One region of the Candidatus Clostridium stratigraminis genome, then DNA from elsewhere that is predicted to be linked to it. Evidence: riboswitches for the same ligand, from Rfam matches in the RefSeq annotation. Region 1 holds a riboswitch; the other holds the start of a gene.
What was found. Region 1 has a riboswitch for glycine ahead of gcvT (glycine cleavage system aminomethyltransferase GcvT). Riboswitches for the same ligand answer to the same signal wherever they lie in the genome.

Region 1 (4,431 bases):
AAAACGAAAATAAAACTATAAATAGCTTTAAGATTGGAACAACTCATGTTATCAATTTAACAAATAAAAATAATAATTGGAAGATTTCGAAAGAATGGTATAAGGATCCTTTTGCAGATTCTCTTAATATTAACAGCCTTAAAGCAGATGACATAAAGAAATTTATTTTAAACAATGGTAATAGGGATTTTGGCAGTTTAAATAAAAGAAGACTAGATGCCGTAGATTATGCTGAAAAGTATTGTGGAGCAGCAAGTGAAGAAAGATATGGCTTTAAATACAATAATAAATATAGAGACTTTAATTCTGAAGGAGGAGACTGCGCTAATTTCGCATCTCAAGTTTTATTTGAGGGAGGAAGATTCAAGAAAAATGGTGCCTGGAATTATGAGAAGGGTTCGGGTTCGAGAGCCTGGCTTAATGCAGATGGCTTTAAAAGTTATATGCTATACAGTGGAAGAGCATCACTTATAGCTTATGGAAGTTATGAAAGGGTGGTTAAAGCTTCCTATAAACTGCTTCCAGGAGATTTTATTGCTTATGAAAAAAAGGGAGATATTACACATATTTCAGTTGTAACTGGTGCTGATTCAAAGGGATATTCCTTAGTTAGCTGCCATAATACAGATAGAAACAAAGTGCCTTGGGATTTAGGCTGGAGTGATAAGAACATAAAATTTTGGCTTGTAAGGGTACACTATTAAGGGAGGCTTGCAAAAATGATATGTAGTGTTAAAAAAGGCTTTAGTATTTGTTTAATAGCGGTTTTAATTCTTAATTTAAATATTTGTACTAAGGCTTTAGGAAATAAAAATAATAATGTCATAAAACAGGATCTATTATGCTTAATGCTGGCCTATCCAGAATACATTACTGGTCTTGAGGTAAAGGAAGACGGACTCGTCTATATAAAGATGAAATCAGGAAAGCATATTTTATATGATGATAAAAGGGTAAAATCTATTGAAGAAAAAATTAATAATGCTGATTTGCAGGACGCTATGGAACAAATCTATCCCTTAAGTTTTCCCAGTGGACTGGCAGATAAGAATTATGACCCTGGAAGATATAGAAATTATGAGCTCTTAAAAGAAGTCTATGGAGGTACAAAAGGGTCCGTTGAATCAAATCTTAAAAATGTAAATGCTGGACTTCAATTTAATGGAAGTAATAATGCTGCAAAGGAACTAAGTGCTGCTATAAGGGAAGCTACCGCTATGTCAATAGGAAATGATAATATAAGGAGAGCATTATTTCCCTCAAGAGGCACCTTTAATTATAGAAATATTTCCGGAACAAATAGGCTAAGTCCGCACGCCTTTGGTATCGCAATTGACCTAGCAAGCAGCAAATTCGATTACTGGAAATGGGCATCTGTTAAGGATGGAGAGAAAAGACTTTTAACCTATCCAAGGGAGTTAGTTGAAGTTTTTGAAAAACACAATTTTATCTGGGGAGGAAAATGGAATCATTTCGATATTCTTCATTTTGAATATAGGCCTGAAATCATTTTAAAGGCTAGATATTTCAGCACGAATATTGAAGAGAATGATGTTTGGTACAAGGAAATTCCATTAGATAGCTCACAGGTTAAGGAAAAAATTGAAAATATAAACAAGGAAATTAAATAGATTGTTAATTTATTAATTAAATTGACACAATATTCCTAATAGTATATATTAAAACTATAAATATTTGAAAATTTAAAATTAATATAACAGATGATATTAGCGGGAGATATCTATAGAGATAGCCGAAGAAGAAATAAACTAATTGCCGATTGGTTTAGAAGCTTTCAGGCAAAACAACCGTTAATGGATGGAACTCTGGAAAGTTCAGAAATGGCACCGAAGAAGAAAAATACTCTTAAGGTATTAAAACTTTCAGGTAAATATACAGAGAGATATGAAGGCTCACAGCATTGCTTTGCCATCATATCTCTTTTTATTTTAATTAAGAAAGCAATAAAGTTTATAAAACTAAATGTAACAGAAGGGAGAATGTGTTATGGAAAACATTAAAAAAACAGCTCTGTATAATGAACATGAGAAATATGGAGGTAAACTAATTGAGTTTGCCGGTTGGTATCTTCCAGTTCAATATGAGGGGATTATTGAGGAGCATGAAGCAGTAAGAAACAAAGCTGGTTTATTCGATGTATCTCATATGGGAGAAGTTGAAGTAAAAGGAAAAGAAGCTTTTGACTTCGTTCAAAATCTAGTAACTAATGATATAAGTGTTTTAAATGAAAATCAAGTTATTTACTCCTTCATGTGCTATGAGAATGGCGGTGTAGTTGATGACCTATTAGTGTACAAGTTTAATAATGAAAACTACCTACTAGTAGTAAATGCCAGTAATGTAGATAAAGATTATGAATGGATGCTTCAAAATAAAGGCAAGTATCAGGTAGAAATTATAAATATTTCAAAGGAAGTTTCAGAAGTTGCACTGCAGGGTCCTAAGGCTCAAGAAATACTTCAAAATTTAACAACTGAAAACCTTGATGATATAAAGTTTTTCTATTGCAAAAAAGATGTATCAATAGCAGGTATTAAATGTTTAGTATCAAGAACTGGATATACCGGTGAGGATGGGTTTGAAATATATACAGATAATAAAAATATTGAAGCTATATGGGAAAGTCTTCTCGAGACTGGAAAGGTTTACGGGCTGGTACCAGCTGGGCTTGGCTGCAGAGATACATTAAGATTTGAAGCAACACTGCCACTATATGGTAATGAAATTACAAAGGATATTACACCACTTGAAGCAGGATTAGGCTTTTTTGTTAAGTTAAATAAAGAAAACTTCATAGGTAAAGAGGCCTTAGCTAAGCAAAAGGAAGAGGGGCTTAAGAGAAAGCTAGTTGGGTTTGAAATGAAGGACAGAGGAATTCCAAGACACGGCTATGAAGTTTTTGCTAATGGAAAAAATATTGGTTTTGTAACCACTGGGTATTTTTCACCAACTTTAAAGAAAAATATAGGACTTGCACTTATTGATTCAAACTACTCAGAATTAGGAAATGAAATAAATGTTCAAGTAAGAAATAAATCATTAAAGGCAGAAGTTATTAGTAAGAAGTTTTATACAAAAAATTATAAAAAATAAAGACCGTTAGGCTCTAAATTGCTTTCTACGGGTAATCTAACCATTAATAATTGGCAAGTTAGACTACACCGTACCGCATAAAAAGTAAATATTAATATTGAGGAGGAAATATAAATGAAAGTATTAAAAGAATTATTGTACACAAAGGAACATGAATGGGTAAGAGTTGAAGGAGAAAAGGCTTATATCGGAATTACAGATTTTGCACAACATGCATTAGGAAGCATCGTTTATGTGGAATTACCAGAAGTAGACAATGAAATTAGTGAAGGGGACACCTTTGGAACAATTGAATCAGTTAAAGCAGCTTCAGATGTGTTTATGCCAATTGACGGAAAAATACTTGAAGTAAACGAAGCAATTGTAGACAATCCAGAATTAGTGAATGAAGATGCTTTTGAAAATTGGATGATATGTGCTGAAATATTAAATAATAGTCAGCTTCAAGGACTTATGAATGCTGATTCCTATGAAAAATTCTGTAATGAGGAGGCTTAATAATGTTTCCATATATACCTAACAGTAATATAGATGAGGAAAAGATGCTTGACAGCTTAGGTATGAACTCATTAGAAGATCTTTTTAAGGATATTCCAGAAGATTTAAGATTAAAAAGAAAACTTAATCTTAACGAGCCCATGTCTGAGCTTGAGGTTAGTAAAAAAGTTAAAGCACTTGCAGGTAAAAATCTTAACAGTGAGGATTTAGTATGCTTTTTAGGTGCTGGTTCCTACGATCATTATGTTCCATCAGTTATTAAGCACATTACTTCAAGATCAGAGTTTTATACTGCTTATACACCTTATCAGCCGGAAATAAGCCAGGGTACGCTGCAGGCTATTTTTGAATATCAGACTATGATTGCTGAACTAACTGGAATGGATGTAGCAAATGCATCTATGTATGATGGTGCAACTGCCTGCGCAGAGGCTGCAATGATGGCCTGTGAAAACACAAAACGTAAAACAATACTAGTTTCTAAGGCAGTACATCCTGAAATTAGAAAAGTATTAAAAACATACATGAGATTTCATGGAGAAGAGCTATTAGAAATAGATACTAAAGATGGAGAAACTGATATTGAAAGTCTTAAGGCTAACTTAAACAATAATTCAGCTGCTGTTATAGTCCAAAATCCTAATTTCTTTGGAATAATAGAAGATTTAACAGAAGTGGAAAAAGTAACTCATGGAAATAAATCCTTGCTAGTAATGAATGTTGATCCCATTTCACTGTCGGTTTTAAAGACTCCTGGAGAAATTGGTGCTGATATTGTAGTAGGAGATGGGCAAGCATTAGGAAATTCCATGAATTTTG
Region 2 (4,431 bases), on a different contig from region 1:
GAACCTGTGTATTAACTAATTCTAAATTACATCTTATTAAACCACTTGGCTTTAGCCTTGAGGAGAAACATTTAAAAAGAGCTGGACTAGATTACTGGCCATATTTGGATATGGAAGTACATGAATCTTATGAGGATTTTAGAAAAAAGTATCCAAAAGGAAATTTCTATTTTTCTACTACAAGAGGCAAAAAGTTTTATTCCGAAGTTAGTTATAAAGAGGGCGATTTTATTATATTTGGAAAAGAGACTGCTGGGTTGCCCGATTGCATACGGAATGACAACTTAGATAAATTAATTAGAGTTCCAATGCTCGAAACAAGTACTCGCTCATTAAATCTATCCAACACGGCTGCGATACTAGCTTATGAAGCATTAAGACAAATGAACTTTCCAAACATGAAGTAGGAGGAGAAATTAAATGAATAAGATTAAAATAGTTACAGATAGTACCTCTGATTTGCCATTAGATATTATAAATAAATATGATATAGAGGTACTCCCCCTTACAGTACATTTTGGAAATGAAGCTTATAGAGATGGAGTAGATATAAAACTCCCTGAATTTTTACATAAAATAAAAACTTACGATGTTTTTCCCACTACATCACAAATCAATCCTCAAAGCTTTTATGACTGCTATAAAAAATATTTAGAAGAAGGCTATAAAATTCTTTCAATACATATTTCATCTAAGATGAGTGGGACATACCAGTCAGCATGTATAGCTAAAGATATGCTGCAAAGCGAAGACATTTTTGTTATAGATAGTTTGAATGTTACTTCGGGCCTTGGCCTTTTAGTTTATAAAGCTTGTATTTTAAGGGAATTAAATTACTCTTTTGAGGAAATAAATAAAAAGCTTATAGAAATTATTCCACATGTAAAAAGTGCATTATCCTTTGAAAGCTTAGAAAACCTAGTTAAGGGAGGCAGACTTTCAAAAACTGCAGGAATGGTTGGCAGCATATTAGGATTAAGACTTATTCTAGAGATAAAAAATGGGGAAATAGCTGTAATGGACAAGGTTAGAGGAAGCAAAAAAGCAAGTAAGACCATAGTGGATTTTATTGAACAAAAAGGTATCAAGGACCATGAACCATCATTTTTACTGCAAGTTGAGAATAAGGACGTCTATGAGGTTTTAAAGGAAAATTTGGTATTTAAGAGCAGGGACTTTGTTGAATGTGAGGTAGGATGTGTAGTTGGTACTCATTCAGGAAGTGGTGCCAGTGGTATTTTTTTTATTGAGAATTATTAATTCTGAAATATTATATTCAGTATTCATAGAATTTGATAGAAATTAATTCAAAAAACTATAGCAATTTTATTATATATATAATATAATAGCATTAAGGAAATAATACCTATATAATATTGATGGATGAAACTTTCGAGAGATAATCATTTATGATAGCCGAAGGAATAAGCAGGAAAGCCTAAAACCTGTGAAGCTCTCAGGCAAAAGTATCGAAAGCGGACATATCTCTGGAAAGCTTGAACTATTTAAATTAGAAGTTCATCACCGAAGGAGTAAATCTCTCAGGTTAAAAGACAGAGTACAAGGGCTTAAGGCTTTGTACTTTGTCTTTTTTGTTTTCTGATTATACAAGAAATGTTTTATATTTTTCTTGAAAACCTATACATAACTTGGAGAATAATGTATGATTGAATCAATTATTGTTATAACCAATAATACCTTGGTACAAGAAAATTTAGGAAATAAGTTTTCTGTTAATTTCATTAAAGGAAAAGCTGTTGATGTTTTAATTAAGGCTAGAGACTATGTTCATAATAATCATAGACTTCTAACACATCCCTTAATAAGCAGCATTAAACCAAATGAAATGCCTTTTAGAACGATTATAATATCTAAACAAAAGGAAAATAATATAGATATGGAATCCTTAGAGCTAATAGAAAATAGTATCAGCACTACTAATAAGTTCATGAAGGATTTTGGCATTCCTAATTGGAATGAGAGCATATTGAAAGATTTCCAATTAATAGACTTTGATATTATATATAATGCTATTAATTAATATTTATAGGAGGTAAGTACATGGCACATATTTACGATACAATAATAATTGGCGGCGGGCCTGGAGGCTTATCAGCAGGTCTTTATGCTGCAAGATCAAAAATGGACACATTACTTATTGAAAGAGCAAAATTTGGAGGACAGACAGCAACAACTGATGAACTTGAGAATTATCCAGGTTCTGTAGAGGATTGTACTGGACCATCTTTAATTGAAAGAATGAGAAAACAAGCAGAAGAGTTTGGTACTAAATTTGCTAAAGATGAAATAACTGAAGTTGATTTTTCTGGAAAAATCAAAAGGCTTATAGGTAAGAAAGAAACATATGAAGCTAAAACAATAATAATAGCAACAGGAGCGTATCCTAGACTTGCCGGTTTCGAAAATGAGTTAGAACTTAGGGGTAAGGGCGTATCCTATTGTGCAACTTGTGATGCTGACTTCTTCACAGACTTGGATGTTGCAGTTGTAGGTGGTGGTGATTCTGCACTTACAGAATCTATTTATTTAACCAAGTTTGCAGAAAATGTAACAATCATTCATAGAAGAGATCAATTTAGAGGAGCAAAATCCATACAAGATAAAGTTTTTAACAATCCTAAAATAAATATTATTTATGATTCCGTAGTTGAAAAAGCTAACGGAGATGAGATATTAGAAGGGCTTGTACTTAAAAATGTAAAGACAGGAGAAGCTAGTGATTTAAAGGTTGATGGATGTTTTGTATTTGTAGGCTATCTGCCAATTACAGAACTTTTCACAGACAAAATAAATTTAGATGAAACTGGGTATATAATTACTGATGAAGAAATGAAAACTAATGTACCTGGAGTATTTGCTGCCGGTGACGTTAGAAGAAAGTCCTTAAGACAGGTTATTACAGCTGCTGCAGATGGAGCAATAGCTGCAACTAATGCAGAACATTATTTGGAAAATGAATTTAGTGAAATTTAGGAGGTAAAAGTCCTAAATGGACTTTTACGGGTAGTTTGCGAGCGGAAGCGAGTAGTCTTAAACTACTCAGTGTTCCGACTAAAAGGAGGAAAAGAAAATGTTAGAATTAAACAAGGATAATTTTGAGACTGAGGTATTAAATTACGCTGAGATGCCAGTATTTGTTGACTTTTGGGGAGATAAATGTGAGATCTGCAAGGAACTTATGCCTGGAGTACATGAATTGGAACATAAATATGGTGATAAAATAAAATTTTCAAGTCTTAATATAAGCAGTGCTAGAAGGCTTGCAATTGGTCAAAAGGTATTAGGTCTTCCAACAATGATAATTTACAAAAATGGCGAAAAGGTCAGCTCAATTACTCCTGACAAAATAAGCAGCTTAGATGATGTAGAAGAATTTATAAAAAGTGTTTATGAAACACTATAGTTAATAAAAAATGAACAATGAAAACATAACTATTTAACTTTCATTGTTCAAAATATATAAAAGATAATTTGTCAATTAACAAACTATCTCTATACTTATGCAATAATGAATTACAATTACTAATTTTTAATTATTAATTGTTAATTATAAATTTATTTTAATAAGGAGGTGACAGCTTTGCGTTTAGAACTTGGTAAAATTTATATAAAGGATCTTCAATTTGGAGCTGAAACTAAGGTTGAAAACGGAGTTCTTTATGTAAATAAAGAAGAGTTATTAAATGAAGTTAGTGGAGATGATAGAATTAAATCTATTAACTTTGATATTGCAAAGCCTGGTGAGGAAACCAGAATTATACCTGTAAAAGATGTTATAGAACCTAGAGTTAAGACAGAAGGAAAGGGTGGAATATTTCCTGGCTTCATAAATAAGGTTGACACTGTTGGCTCAGGAAGAACTCATGTACTAAAAGGTGCTGCTGTTGTTACTACTGGTAAAATAGTAGGTTTTCAAGAAGGCATAATCGACATGAGTGGTGAAGGTGCAAAGTATACACCATTTTCAAAAACTAATAACTTGGTTGTAATTTGCGAGCCTAAAGAGGGAGTCCTCCAGCATGAACATGAAGAAGCAATTAGAATTATTGGCTTTAAAGCTGCAACATACCTAGGAAAAGCCGGGAAAAATATTGAACCTGATGAAGTAAAGGTATATGAAACTTTACCTATTCTTGAACAAGTAAAGAAGTATCCTGAACTTCCAAAGGTAGTATATGTATACATGCTTCAAACTCAAGGCTTATTACATGATACTTATGTATATGGGGTTGATGCAAAGAAAATTATTCCTACATTTATCTATCCAACAGAAGTATTTGATGGAGCTATTGTAAGTGGTAACTGTGTTTCTGCCTGCGATAAAAATCCAACTTATGTACACTTAAATCATCCTATCATAGAAGATCTATATGAAAGACATGGTAAAGATTATAATTTCCTTGGCTGCAT

Region 2: it holds a riboswitch for glycine, as region 1 does, so the genes downstream of both, ACJDUG_RS14745 (GrdX family protein) here and gcvT (glycine cleavage system aminomethyltransferase GcvT) in region 1, are expected to answer to the same signal.

The regions. Positions count from the first base shown of each region.
Region 1 is NZ_JBJHZZ010000021.1:10,667-15,097, forward strand. Features, by position in the region: gene ACJDUG_RS16675 (amidase domain-containing protein) at 1-704, shown strand, start outside; gene ACJDUG_RS16680 (M15 family metallopeptidase) at 720-1,631, shown strand; glycine riboswitch at 1,722-1,821, shown strand; glycine riboswitch at 1,825-1,901, shown strand; gene gcvT (glycine cleavage system aminomethyltransferase GcvT) at 2,008-3,114, shown strand; gene gcvH (glycine cleavage system protein GcvH) at 3,229-3,612, shown strand; gene gcvPA (aminomethyl-transferring glycine dehydrogenase subunit GcvPA) at 3,615-4,431, shown strand, end outside.
Region 2 is NZ_JBJHZZ010000014.1:5,707-10,137, reverse strand. Features, by position in the region: gene trmL (tRNA (uridine(34)/cytosine(34)/5-carboxymethylaminomethyluridine(34)-2'-O)-methyltransferase TrmL) at 1-407, shown strand, start outside; gene ACJDUG_RS14750 (DegV family protein) at 421-1,260, shown strand; glycine riboswitch at 1,384-1,482, shown strand; gene ACJDUG_RS14745 (GrdX family protein) at 1,664-2,041, shown strand; gene trxB (thioredoxin-disulfide reductase) at 2,062-2,994, shown strand; gene trxA (thioredoxin TrxA) at 3,092-3,424, shown strand; gene ACJDUG_RS14730 (glycine/sarcosine/betaine reductase component B subunit) at 3,602-4,431, shown strand, end outside.